Regions from separate parts of the Pseudomonas sp. GW821-FHT09H03 genome, predicted to be linked through region 2. Evidence: riboswitches for the same ligand, from Rfam matches in the RefSeq annotation. Region 2 holds a riboswitch; each other region holds the start of a gene.
What was found. Region 2 has a riboswitch for cobalamin ahead of AC07OG_RS07965 (ABC transporter substrate-binding protein). Riboswitches for the same ligand answer to the same signal wherever they lie in the genome.
Positions count from the first base shown of each region.

Region 1: linked by a shared signal. The riboswitch ahead of cobO (cob(I)yrinic acid a,c-diamide adenosyltransferase) and the one ahead of AC07OG_RS07965 (ABC transporter substrate-binding protein) in region 2 are both predicted to bind cobalamin.
Region 3: linked by a shared signal. The riboswitch ahead of AC07OG_RS09330 (CbtB domain-containing protein) and the one ahead of AC07OG_RS07965 (ABC transporter substrate-binding protein) in region 2 are both predicted to bind cobalamin.

Region 1 is NZ_JBWKOF010000013.1:69,399-73,988, reverse strand. It holds gene cbiB (adenosylcobinamide-phosphate synthase CbiB) at 1-41, opposite strand, end outside; gene bluB (5,6-dimethylbenzimidazole synthase) at 38-688, opposite strand; gene AC07OG_RS19010 (cobyrinic acid a,c-diamide synthase CobB) at 685-2,085, opposite strand; gene cobO (cob(I)yrinic acid a,c-diamide adenosyltransferase) at 2,082-2,693, opposite strand; cobalamin riboswitch at 2,775-3,009, opposite strand; gene AC07OG_RS19000 (hypothetical protein) at 3,163-3,747, shown strand; gene AC07OG_RS18995 (PQQ-dependent sugar dehydrogenase) at 3,815-4,590, shown strand, end outside.
Region 2 is NZ_JBWKOF010000004.1:291,984-296,573, forward strand. It holds gene AC07OG_RS07955 (methyltransferase) at 1-655, shown strand, start outside; gene AC07OG_RS07960 (acetyltransferase domain-containing protein) at 837-2,009, shown strand; cobalamin riboswitch at 2,042-2,236, shown strand; gene AC07OG_RS07965 (ABC transporter substrate-binding protein) at 2,379-3,386, shown strand; gene AC07OG_RS07970 (FecCD family ABC transporter permease) at 3,395-4,399, shown strand; gene AC07OG_RS07975 (ABC transporter ATP-binding protein) at 4,396-4,590, shown strand, end outside.
Region 3 is NZ_JBWKOF010000005.1:237,600-242,189, forward strand. It holds gene nfuA (Fe-S biogenesis protein NfuA) at 1-243, shown strand, start outside; gene cobM (precorrin-4 C(11)-methyltransferase) at 526-1,272, opposite strand; gene AC07OG_RS09320 (cobalamin biosynthesis protein) at 1,356-1,769, opposite strand; gene AC07OG_RS09325 (CbtA family protein) at 1,766-2,473, opposite strand; gene AC07OG_RS09330 (CbtB domain-containing protein) at 2,485-2,676, opposite strand; cobalamin riboswitch at 2,795-3,019, opposite strand; cobalamin riboswitch at 3,213-3,425, shown strand; gene cobW (cobalamin biosynthesis protein CobW) at 3,529-4,590, shown strand, end outside.

The DNA.
Region 1 (4,590 bases), on a different contig from region 2:
TCCAGCGCCACTGCGGCGACACTCAACAACGCCACACTCATTGACTCACTCCCCAATAATTTTCGTACAGCAGTTCGCTCAACGGACGCGCTTGCGCCCAGCCTTCGAGTACCAGCATCGGCGCTGGATAGAATTCTTTGACCGGCCCCAGGCACAGCACCGCGAGGGGTTTGGCGCCGGGTGGCAATTTCAGTAGATCGGCCAGCGCCTGCGGTTCGAACAGAGATACCCAGCCCATGCCCAGCCCTTCGGCGCGGGAGGCCAGCCACAGGTTCTGAATGGCGCAGGACAACGACGCCATGTCCATTTCCGGCAGGGTGCGGCGGCCGAAGATATGTCGCTCGCGATCATCCATCAGCGCGGCGACCAGCACTTCGGCGCAATCGCTGATGCCTTCGACCTTGAGTTTCATGAACTCATCGCTGCGCTCGCCGAGTGCTTCGGCGGTGCGGATACGTTCTTCTTCCACCAGTTGCCGGATCTGCCCGCGCAGCGTTCTGTCGCCGATGCGGATGAAACGCCATGGCTGCATCAGGCCGACGCTGGGTGCCTGGTGTGCGGCTTCGAGCAGGCGCCGGAGCAGTTCGGGCTCGACGGTGCCGCCGCTGAAATGGCGCATGTCGCGGCGTTCGGCGATGGCGCGGTAGACGGCGGCGCGTTCGGCTTCGGAAAAGGCGTTGTCAGTCATGGCCTCTTCGCGGGCAAGCCCGCTCCCACAGGGTTCTGCATTTCTTCAGGCAATACATCAATCCTTGTGGGAGCTGGCTTGCCAGCGAAGGCGGCTTCAGGCTCGGGGGCAAATAGTGCGGCAATCGCTGATGGGTTGGATGGAAAATAGAAGTGCACGTAGGAAGCCGTCATCCGCCCCTCGCGATAAACCGCCTCGGCCCCACGTCCGCCATTCGGGCTCAAGCCTCGGGCAATCGGCTCAAGTCCAGTGGTGGTCAGCGAATGGTGATACGTGTGCCCACGCAGCACGCCCTCTGGCAACTCCACCGCTTGCAACGCCAGCGCCGCCAGACGCTTTTGCATGACAGCCTCACCCGGCAACAAACCGACCAGTTCGGCGCGGGTGCCCTCGACATCAGTCAACGAGTCGAGCAGGTAAAGCATGCCGCCACACTCGGCCAATAGCGGTTTACCAGCTGCATGGTGGGCGCGGATCGCCGCCAGCATCGACGTGTTCCGCGACAGCGCCACGTGATGCAATTCCGGATAACCGCCCGGCAGATACAAACTGTCCGCCTCAGGCAAACCACTGTCGCGGATCGGCGAAAAGAATGACAACTCGGCGCCCATCGCGCGCAGCAGATCCAGGCTCGCGCCGTAGGTGAAGGCAAAGGCTTCATCACGGGCGATGGCAATGCGCACGCCGGCCAGTAACGGTTCGACTTCAAGCACATCGGGAGTCGCAAACTCTACCGCCGGTGGCAGCGCTACTTCGCAACTGCTGGCCAGGGCGTCGGCCGCGGCATCGAGACGCAAGTCGAGATCGTTCAATTCACTGGCCTGGACAAGTCCCAGGTGCCGGCTCGGCAACTCGATCCCGGTCTCACGGGACAAGGCACCATACCAGCGCAACCCTTCGGTGAGGCTGCCTTCGAGCAATTGCGCGTGACGCTGGGTGCCCACGCGGTTGGCCAGCACTCCGGCAAACGGCAAGTCCGGTTGATAACGCGCCAGACCCAGGGCCAGCGCGCCAAACGACTGCGCCATGGCGGTGCCATCGATGACACCCAACACTGGCACACCAAAATGCCGGGCCAGATCGGCACTGGACGGCGTGCCATCGAACAGGCCCATGACCCCTTCGATAAGGATCAGGTCGGCCTCGCCGGCGGCTTCCCACAACAGGCGACGACTGTCCTGTTCACCGACCATCCACATGTCCAGTTGATACACCGGCGCACCGCTGGCGCGTTCGAGGATCATCGGATCGAGAAAGTCGGGTCCGCACTTGAACACCCGCACCTTGCGTCCTTGATTGCGATGCAAGCGGGCCAGCGCGGCGGTGACGGTGGTCTTGCCCTGACCGGAAGCCGGCGCGGCAATCAGCACCGCCGGACAATGACGGGATTGCTTCACAGCTCGACGCCTTTCTGCGCCTTGATCCCGGCCTGGAAGGCGTGCTTGATCATGCCCATTTCGGTGACGGTGTCGGCCAGCTCGATCATTTCCGCTTTCGCGGCGCGGCCGGTAACCACCACGTGTTGCATGGGCGGACGGGCCTGCAGGTCGCTGAGCACCAGATCGAGGTCGAGGTAGCCGTGCTTGAGGGCGATATTCAATTCATCGAGTACTACCAGGCCTATGGCAGGGTCACGCAGCAGCTCGCGGCAAACCTGCCACGCCGCTTGCGCGGCGGCGATGTCGCGCTGGCGGTCCTGGGTTTCCCAGGTGAACCCCTCGCCCATCACATGAAAGCGCACCTGCTCGGGGAAACGCCGGAAGAACAGTTCTTCTCCGGTGCTGTTGCGTCCCTTGATGAACTGCACCACGCCGCATTGCATGCCATGGCCCATGGCGCGCGCGAGCATGCCGAAAGCCGAACTACTCTTGCCTTTGCCGTTGCCGGTCAACACCAGCAACAGGCCGCATTCATTCGGGGAATTGGCGATGCGTTCGTCGATCACGGCTTTTTTGCGCTGCATGCGCGCCAGGTGACGTTCGTCACGATCGGGGGTATCAGTCATGGGGGAGCTCTCCGTTGAGTCTGGATAACGGCGGGCAGGCACAAGAATAGGTGGCAACAAGCCTGGCATCGCCCACCGTGATGCCACTGGATGAATCAGGCCGGTCTCCGGGCTCATGAGCGGCTTTGCGCCAGGCTGCGCGCCTTCCCATGTCGACAATGGACACAGTGGCTCAAGGCGCAGCTTTCACTCATTTACCGTTGCGGGGGCAGCGCCGGGATTGTGGGCTTTCGAACCCATCGAAGGCTCACTCACCGGCTTCCCTGTTTCACTCTGTCGACCCAAGCCACAGAGCACCTGAAACAAGCCGCGAAGGTTAGAGGGTTGGGGGTGGAGCGTCAATTAAAGCCGGGACGCTGGAGAGCAATTAAGTGCGCTGATCAATAATCCGACAGCGATCTTGTGCCTTGGCCCCAGCAGTGATATCAAAGCGCCATAAATTTACTACACAATAACAAGGGTGAACCCCATGCAAGGCATGATCATCAGCAATCCGAAGCTGGAATTCCTGCGCCCGGCGCTGGAACGCTGGTTCGACTGCATCGACCGTTACAACGCCATACGCGGCGACGGTGAAACGCCGTACTGGCACGACGAAAAGGCCAATCTTGGATTGCTCTCCGTGGCAGCCTGGATGGCCGAAATGGTCACCCTGCAACAGACGCAAACCCGCAAACAGACCGAAGAAGGCGAACGCAACAGCCGCGCCGATCTGTTTCTCGCGACACCCGACACCCGTGCCTACATCCAGACCAGCCAGCGCTGGCCACGGGTCAACAGCCTCAATGTGACTCAGGCATTGCTCGACGTCACCAGCGATGCCAGGCGCCTGAGTCATGCCAGCGAGCTGAAACTGGGCTGCCTGTTCGTCGCCCCGCACAAAGCCCAGCAGGGTGCCACGCCGGAAGAGCTGCAGGACATGGTCGACGACCTGCAAAAGGAGCATACCTGCGCCGTGGCTTGGTACTTCCCCTACGCCTATCGCAAGTTGCGCAACGAGGCCGGCAACTACCACCCCGGGATTGCCGTGCTTTTCAAAGAAGCTCGCACCTGAGGCGTTGAACCTTCGCGCGATAACGCTTCTCTATGATTAGAAGAAGGTATTCATAGGGAAGCCCAGCATGCGCACCTCCCAGCTCTTTGTCATGATTACGCTCGTCGGTGGGCTCGCCGCCTGCGGTGAAAGCGCCAGCCTGAAAGTCGCCGACGGCACCGGGCCGTCCCCCCAGCTCCCGCAACCCAACAAAACCCTGCTGCCGACGATGAACATAGCGCCGGCAACAGGCTGGCCGCAGGGCGCGAAACCGGTCGCCGCGACAGGAACTCAAGTGGCGGCGTTCGCCGAAAACCTGGACCACCCTAGATGGCTGTACGTGCTGCCCAACGGCGACATTCTGGTGGCGGAAACCAATGCGCCACCCAAACCCGATGATGGCAAGGGCGTTAAAGGCTGGGTAATGAAGAAGGTCATGGGTCGCGCGGGTGCTGGCGTACCGAGCCCGAATCGAATCACATTGTTGCGCGACAAGGACCACGACGGCGTTGCCGAAACCCGCACAGTGTTCCTGCAAAACCTCAACTCGCCGTTTGGCATGACCCTGGTCGGCAACGACCTGTACGTGGCCGACACCGACCGCCTGCTGCGTTTTCACTATGAAACCGGCGATACGGTGATCAAGGCGCAACCAATCAAAGTGCTCGACCTGCCGGGCGGCACGCTGAATCACCACTGGACCAAAAACGTCATCGCCAGCAAGGACGGTAGCAAGCTGTACGTTACCGTTGGCTCCAACAGCAACGTCGCCGAACACGGCATGGACAAGGAAGAGGGTCGCGCGGCGATCTGGGAAGTCGATCGCACCACCGGCAACCAGCGGATTTTCGCCTCCGGCCTGCG
Region 2 (4,590 bases):
CCTGGTTCATTCCAGTTTTCCTACCCAGGCTCACGACTCGGTTTTTTTCGGCCCCGACACCTATCGTTTCGCTCAGGCAGTGGAGGGCTTCCTGCAATCTTCCGTGCATCCGATCCAGACGGCAGTGGACATTGGTTGCGGTAGCGGGGTCGGTGCCATTCTGATCGCCAGGGCACGACCGGACGCTCAGGTCACGGCACTGGATATCAATCCCCTGGCCCTGAGATTCACCGCCGTCAATGCTTCGCTTGCAGGGGTCGATAATGTTTGCGCGTGCCACAGCGATATCCTTGCAGGAACAACAGGCTGTTTTGACCTGATCGTCGCCAACCCACCATACATGCAAGACACTCAACGTCGCGCCTACCGACATGGCGGGGAGCATTTGGGTTCGGAGTTATCGGTGCGTATTTTGACCCAGGCGATCGAGCGCCTGACGCCGGGAGGCAGCGTGATTCTGTATACCGGCGCGCCTTGTGTAGAGGGCGTGGATTTGTTTCTTGAGCAGGCGCTGCCGCTGGTTGACCGCCCGGGACTGGCCTGGAGCTATCGGGAGATGGATCCCGACGTCTTTGGAGAGGAACTGGAGTCGGATATCTACAGGGAAGTCGAGAGAATTGCGGCGGTCGTGCTTATCGTAACCAAAAGACAGTAGGTCTTGCAGGTATGGCATCTCCCCTTCTTGGTCCTCCCACTGGCTTTTATGAGTGTTGAAGGGGAGCGCACAGCCCCCCTTGAAAGAGTCGCCTTCGGATTATTTTATGTTATATAATAACATTATATTGACTGCCGGCCGTTAACTGGCAGCGCTATCCCCCCCTTGCCTGCGGCTTTCAATGACAACCCTTTATCAAACCCCACCCGCCACCCGCGCCAGTCAACGCCTGATGTCCATCGATGCCCTCAGGGGTTTGGTGATCCTGTTCATGCTGCTGGATCACGTACGCGAGACGTTCTTTCTGCACCGCCAGGTGGCTGACCCGATGGCCATCGACACCACCGAGCCGACGTTGTTTTTCAGCCGCACCCTCGCCCATTTATGTGCGCCGGTGTTCGTGCTGCTCACCGGACTGTCCGCTTACCTGTACGGCGAAAAGCACCAGGGCCGGAACGCGGTGTCGATGTTCCTCTTCAAGCGTGGCCTGTTCCTGGTTCTGCTGGAGTTCACGCTGGTGAATTTCGCCTGGACCTTCCAGTTCCCGCCCCATGTGATTTACCTGCAGGTGATCTGGGCGATTGGCGTGAGCATGCTTGCCCTTGCTGCGCTGGTCTGGCTGCCGCGGCCGATTCTGTGGGTTGTGGGTGCGGTCATCGTCGCCGGGCACAACCTGCTCGATCCGCTGCACTTCCCGGTCGGATCAGCCATGCACCTGCCGTGGGCCATTTTGCATGATCGCGGCTGGATCGAGTTCTCTGACGGCCTGCGCCTGCGCAGCTCCTACCCTGTGCTGCCGTGGATCGGTGTCATCGCCCTGGGTTATTGCATCGGCCCCTGGTTCGCGCATTCAGCCTCTGCCCGCCTGCGTCAACGCCATCTGTTGCTGGGGGGTGCCGGCGCGCTTTTGGGCTTTGTCGCACTGCGCCTGGTCAACGGGTATGGCGAGGCGCAATGGAGGGTGCATGAAACCACCACACAGACCCTCATGAGCTTCTTCAACATCACTAAGTACCCACCTTCTCTGCTGTTCCTTGCGCTGACACTCGGGGTGGGCCTGTTGCTGCTTCTTGGCTTCGAGCGGGCTCGGCAACGCCAGTGGATCAGCGCTTTGGCGGTGTTTGGTGCGGCGCCGATGTTCTTCTACCTGCTGCACCTTTATGTGCTGAAGGTGCTCTATCTGACCAGCGTCGCGTTGTTCGGTCTGAACCAGAGCGACTACTTCGGTTTCGATAGCATTTTTTCGGTGTGGCTGACGGCGGTGCTGCTGGCCGCCGCGCTGTATCTGCCTGTGCGCTGGTTTGCCGCCGTGAAGGCCCGCCGTCGTGATATCGGCTGGCTCAAATACTTCTGATCCAGAGAGGGTTCGCCTCGGGCGGCATGATCGACTAACATGCCGCCGCCGGTTTCCAAATGGGATTAATAGGGAATCCGTGATGCGTGCAACGCATCAAACGGAACTGCCCCCGCAACTGTAGGTGCTGAGCGTGCTCCTGAACTGCCACTGGGATTGAACCCCGGGAAGGCTGGAGCATGCGATGACGCATCAGTCAGGAGACCTGCCGGCCAAGTAACAATCACTGACCGGCGGGGTGTCCGGGAAGGACATCCTTGCGCGCGCGTCACTCAGGTGATCGCCCTGCCCTGCTTTTTGGCAGCGTTCGATGATGTGTTTCCAGACCGTGCACCCTTGCTCCGTGTACGGTTCAAATGTAGATGCATCATGCTGTTGCCCCGCTTTGTCACCCTATTCGCTGGCCTGGGTCTTTGCTCGCTGGTCTGTGCCGCGCCTACTGAATATCCGCTGACGGTCGAGAACTGCGGTGCCACGCTGACCTTCCCACACGCACCGGCTCGAACCGTCACGATCGGCCAGGCCGGCACCGAAATGCTCTTTGCCCTCGGGCTGGGTGACAAACTGGCCGGCACTTCTCTGTGGTTCAACGATGTGCTGGATAAGTACAAGGGGCAAAACGACAAGATCGAACGCCTGGCGGATAACGAGCCGAGTTTCGAGTCGGTGATCGGCAAACGACCGGAACTGGTCGCTGTCGAGCTGGAGTGGATGGTCGGCCCGCAAGGCGCAGTCGCTACCCGCGAGCAGTTTCACGAACTGGGAATCGCCACTTACCTCATGCCCTCGGATTGCGAATCCAAGGACAACCTGGTCGGTGCCGACGGCACTCGCCTGGCGCCGTTTCGTGTGCAAAGCATCTACAAAAGCATCACTGAGCTGGCCAGGATTTTCGATGTTCAGGCCCGTGGCCAACAGTTGAACGCGCAACTCAAGGCCAGTCTGGCCAGGTCCGTTGCCGCAGTGCAAGACAAGAACCACACCAGTGCACTGGTGTGGTTTTCCAGTGCCAGTCTGGATATCGACCCCTATGTCGCCGGTCACAAAGGCATTCCAGACTTCATGCTCAAAACGCTGGGTGTGCGCAATGTGGTGCAGTCCGACGAAGAGTGGCCAACGGTCGGTTGGGAAACCATCGCAAAAGCCAACCCGACTTTCCTGGTCATCGCCCGCATGGATCGCCGTCGTTTCCCCGCTGACGACTACCAAAAGAAGCTGGCATTCCTGCACAGCGATCCGGTAACCCGCAACATGGACGCGGTAAAAAACAACCGCATCATCATCCTCGACGCCATGGCCATGCAGGCCAGCCTGAGAATGTTCGATGGGCTGCAAGCCCTGGCAACGGCCATCAACAGCTACGACCTGCCAAAATGACTGCAGCGCTGATTCGTACCCTGCTGGCGTTGGTGGCCCTGCTTTTAAGCGTGGTTGCCGGTGTCGCTATCGGTGAAACAAGCATCGAACCCGGCGTGGTACTCCAGGTGCTGGCCAACAAACTGTGGAATGCCGGCTATGTTCTCGACCCCATCGACGAAGGCATCGTCTGGAACTACCGCCTGACCCGCGCGTTGGTCGCAGGAGCTTGCGGTGCGGGCCTGGCGACCTGCGGGGTGATCCTGCAATCGCTGTTGCGCAACCCGTTGGCCGATCCCTATCTGCTCGGCATTTCCGCGGGCGCTTCGACGGGGGCCGTTCTGGTGGCGTTACTCGGTATCGGTGCCGGAGCCATTTCGATGTCGGTCGGGGCGTTTGCCGGAGCCGTTGCTGCCTTTGCTGTCGTGGTTTTACTGGGGCGCGCCAGCGGTGTCCCTGGCAGTACCGGTCAGATCATCCTGGCGGGGATTGCCGGTTCGCAGCTGTTCAATGCGCTGACTGCATTTTTGATCACCAAGTCGGCCAGCTCCGAACAGGCACGCGGCATCATGTTCTGGTTGCTGGGCAACCTCAGTGGTGTGCGCTGGCCTTCGGTGTGGCTGGCCGTTCCCGCTGCCATGGCCGGTCTGGCCGTTTGCCTGTGGCACCGTCGCGCGCTGGATGCCTTCACCTTTGGTACCGACTCCGCCGCCTCGCTCGGCATTGCCGTACGTCGCGTGCAATTTCTGCTGATCAGTTGCGCCGCACTGGTGACGGCGGTGATGGTGTCGATTGTCGGCTCCATAGGTTTCGTCGGTCTGGTCATTCCCCACGCCGCAAGGCTGTTGCTGGGTACCGGGCATACACGCCTGCTACCGGCCAGCGCGCTGGGTGGTGCCGTGTTTCTGATTGCCGCCGATGTGCTCTCCCGCACCCTCATAAAAGGCCAGGTTATCCCGGTCGGCGTGATTACTGCATTGGTCGGAGCGCCGGTGTTCGCCCTGATCCTGATCGGCCGAAGGAATGCCCGATGAATGCTGCCATGCCCTTTATCGACCAGCCTGTATTGAGCTGTTCCGGCCTCGGATTGCAAATTCGCGACATTGAATTACTGGACGAGATCCACCTGGACATCCGCCACGGCGAGACCCTGGGCCTTATCGGGCCCAACGGTTCGGGAAAATCCACACTGCTCAAGCTGCTGGCCGGCGTGCGCATGCCAAGC
Region 3 (4,590 bases), on a different contig from region 2:
AACTATTACCTGCAGACCGAGATCAACCCGGGGCTGGCCAGCCACGGCGGCCAGGTCAGCCTGATCGATGTGGTTGAAGACGGCATTGCCGTCCTGCAGTTCGGCGGCGGTTGCCAGGGCTGCGGCCAGGCTGACGTGACCCTCAAGGAAGGCATCGAGCGTACTTTGCTCGAACGTATTCCTGAGTTGAAGGGTGTACGTGACGTGACCGACCACACGCAGAAAGAAAACGCCTACTACTAAGGGGTTCGCTGCGGCATGAAAAACGGCGCCCCGTGAGCGCCGTTTTTTTATGGGTGATGGATATCCTGTGCTGAGGGGCTTGCCTGTGGCGAGGGGGCTTGTCGGACCGCCGCACCGCCCCGCTCGGCGGCGAAGCCGTCGCAGTACCTCAATGCAAGGTTTATCTGGATGAATGCCGGGGGCCGCTTCGCGCCCCAGCGGGGGCAAGCCCCCTCGCCACAGGTAAGCCCCCTCAAGTCTCCTTACTACAGGCAAACCCCCTCACCACTGGGGCAGGCGTGCTCAAGGTCTGTAAAGATGCGCATGCCCGGCGCGATACAGCGACGACTCGCTGAAATGATCACTGCCCAGCACCCGACCCACCAGGATCAACGCGGTGCGCCGAAACCCCTTGGCCTCAACCTTTGCGGCAATGTCCGCCAGCGTCCCCACCACCCAATCCTGATCCGGCCAGGTCGCCCGGTGAATCACCGCAATCGGGCAATCGGCACCGTAATGCGGCAGCAATTGGACCAGGATTTTCTCCAGATGATTGACCCCCAGGTGAATCGCCATGGTCGCCCCGTGCTGCGCCAGGCTACCCAGTTCCTCGCCGGCAGGCATCGCGGTTTTGTCGGCGAAGCGGGTAAGAATCACGCTCTGGGATACGTCCGGCAGCGTCAGCTCTGCACCCAGCAGCGCCGCGCAGGCCGCCGTGGCGGTGACGCCGGGGACAATTTCGAAGGGAATATGCAGTTCGCGCAGGTAGCGGATCTGCTCGCCGATCGCGCCATACAGGCTCGGGTCGCCGGAATGCACCCGCGCGACGTCCTGGCCATTGGCATGGGCGGTCCTGATCAGCTCGATGATCTGTTCCAGGTGCAGTTCAGCGCTGTTGACCACCTGCTCGGCACTATGACCCTCCAATACCGCAGCAGGCACCAGCGAGCCGGCATAGATGATCACCGGGCAGCTGCGAATCAGCCGTTGGCCCTTGACCGTAATCAGTTCGGGGTCGCCGGGGCCTGCGCCAATGAAGTAGACGGTCATGCTCGGTTCCTGTGGCAAAAAACGGCTGGGCAAGGCTTCAGATGAAGAATGCTCATGATCGAAGGTGGGGATTATCGGGGATTTTATGCCGCGCCAGCCAATGCCAGGGTTGCCTGGGCATATTTTTGTCGCGCAATCAGCAGCTTTGCCGGCGCCTGGGCCAGTTGTTCGGCCAATGCCAGGGCGGCGCTTTCCGCTACGCCGTAGCAGCCGGTGCGTTCGAAGGCGATTTGCGATTGATGAGTGAGATGTTGCTCATAGGCGGCAAGTTGTTCGCTGCTGAAGTAGGTCACCGGTAGCCCAAGCTGCGCGGCCAACTCGTTCAGGGCCGGCTCTTCGCGCTTGAGATCGATACTGGCCAGGGCCTTTATTTCATGCAATTGGATCTGGTGTGCTTGCAACGCCTGCTCCAGCAGCGCCAGCAGCGTACTGACCGGGCAGCCGCGCTGGCAGCCCAGGCCGACCACGAGGGTCGGCGCTGCGCTGATGTCACTCATGCGTGGTATTGGCCATCGCTTTTGCGGCGGAACAACCAGGCGCTGATCAGGCCCAGGGCCAGCCAGAACGCCACGTTGGTCAACTGCGAAGCGATTTTGAATTGTGTCTCCAGCGCCTCTGGAGCGAGCATCGAATGCACTTCAGGTTGCGGCGCACCAATCAAATGGGGAACGGCGAGAGTGGCGACACCCAGGGCTTTCATCAGCCAGTGACGGCCGAAAACGATAAGGGCGATACCGACAGCCGTGCAAGCCGCGGTGCCGATCCACCAGAGCTGACGTTGCGCCAGGTCGGCCGCCGCGGTGCCCGGCAGTTCCGGTGGCAGGCCGAGGGTTGGCGCGAGCACGAAAGTCGCATAGCCGGCCAGGCCCCAGAGCAGACCCTGGGAAGTCCTGGTCGGAGCGCGCAAGGTATACAGGCCGGCCAGCATCAGGGCGAAGCCGACGGCCACCACCAGATTTCCCCCAGTGGTCGACAGCACGCGCTGCCAGCCGTCTTGCGGCTCCCAGGCTTCGGCGTCGTGGGTGTGGGCGGCGTTGGCGCCCCCTGCGTGTTCATGGACTTCAACGGCGGCCGGCTCGGTTATTTCGTAGGTCTCGGCCTGCAATATCAACGGGGCCACCCAGAAGCTTTGCAAGAGGGTCAGCAGCAGGGCGGCCAGAAGCCCGGTGAAACCTGCGGTTTGCGCGATACGCTTGATCATGTCGGCAGCTCTCAATGGCACGGAAAGGCAGAGCTGTGGCGGGTATCGTGAGCGGCGTTGTGCACCGCTTCGATGTGCGAGAAGCCGGCGAAGTAAACAAGGGACGCACCCAGGATCGACGCGCAGACGGCGGCGGTCAGACGCTGGGTCAGGGTCGTGGTGGTGCTGGCGGTGCTGTGGCCGGTGCTGCTGATGATCGACATGGCGTTTCCCTTTGTTCTGTCAGCGGGAACAAGAACGCATGCAGAGCCCTGCACGAGCGAGCGCGCAGAAGTTCAAACAGCGCCCGCCCACCGCGGGTTGTTGTTCAGAGACCGTACTGGTCACTTTGTGTTGCGGGCCGGTCTCCGGGCTCACGAGGGGCGCAGGCATCGCCTGAACCTGCAAGCATCACCTTCCCACGCCATATCGGCACAGTGGATCTGACGCTTCACTCGCTTACCGTTGCGGGGGCAGCACCGGACTGACATGGCTTTGGAGTAAAGCACATGATTCACCGGTTTCCCGTTTCACCCTGTGAAGGGCACCCGTAACAAGCGTCTAGGAGAGCATGGGCGGGGGTTGGGCGTCAATTGGCAAACGTTCTCATCGCAAACCGTGTCGCACCCTTCGCGAGCAAGCCCGCTCCCACATTTGACTGTATTTCCCTGACAGAACTCGGCCGAATGTGGGAGCGGGCTTGCTCGCGAAGGCGACGCCGCAATATCAATGTGAACATTGACCCGCCCCCGCACGATGCGTAGCCTTGCGCTTTCGAGGTTCTTCGGCGTTTGCCGAAGCTAAGAAGGGAACGCGGTCAATGCCGCGGCTGCCCCCGCAACTGTGAACGGTGATGTTCGTTGCCACGCCACTGCAGGCTCTCCATGAGGCCGGCGGGAAGGCGCAGCGAATGCCAGGTCGCCAAGACCGGCACACCGTCAGCCAGGAGACCTGCCTCGATACAGATTCTGACTTTCAACCGGGCGGGGTGATCCGGTGGCGAATTCTTCCAGGCACGCGCGTGCGCGTTGCCGGTCGTCGTCCCGTATGCCCGCCACCTTGCCAAAGGGCATCCGATGAAAACACTGGCCAAACTCCCCGTCACCATCGTCACCGGCTTCCTCGGCTCGGGTAAAACCACACTGCTGCGGCACATGCTCGACAATGCCCAGGGCCGCCGTATCGCGGTGATCGTCAACGAGTTCGGCGAACTGGGTATCGATGGTGAAATCCTCAAGCAGTGCTCAATCGGTTGCACCGAAGAAGAAGCCAACGGTCGTGTCTATGAGCTGGCCAACGGCTGCCTGTGCTGCACGGTCCAGGAAGAATTCTTCCCGGTGATGCGTGAACTGGTCGCCCGCCGTGGTGACCTCGACCATATCCTCATCGAGACCTCGGGCCTGGCTTTGCCCAAACCCCTGGTGCAAGCCTTCCAGTGGCCGGAAATTCGTAGTGCCTGCACGGTAGACGCGGTCATCACCGTGGTCGACAGCCCGGCCGTCGCCGCCGGCACCTTCGCCGCATTCCCCGATCAGGTCGACGCCCAGCGAAAACTCGATCCGAACCTGGACCATGAGTCGCCGCTGCACGAGCTATTTGCCGATCAACTGGCCAGCGCCGACCTGGTGATCCTCAACAAGGCCGATCTCATCCGCCCTGAAGATCTGGCCCGCGTGCGCCTGGAAGTCGCCGAAGAACTGCCGCCAGCGGTAAAAATCATTGAAGCCAGCAGCGGTCGCCTGCCGCTGGACGTGCTGATCGGCCTTGGCGTCGGCTCCGAAGAGCACATCGACAGCCGTCACAGTCACCATGACCATCATCACGATGGCGATGATCATGATGACCACGATCACGACGCTTTCGACTCCATTTCCATTGAACTGCCGCAAGCCGACGAAAGCCTGTTGCTGGATGCGCTGACCCAACTGGTGGTCCAGCACGGCATCCTGCGAGTCAAGGGCTTCGCCGCGATCCCGAACAAACCGATGCGCCTGCTGATCCAGGGCGTGGGCACTCGCTTCGACAAGCACTTCGACCGCCAATGGGGCGCCGAAGAAGCGCGGGTCACCCGTCTGGTGCTGATCGGCCAGGAACTCGACGCCGCTCAACTCGAAGCGCAACTGCGCGCCGCACTCAGC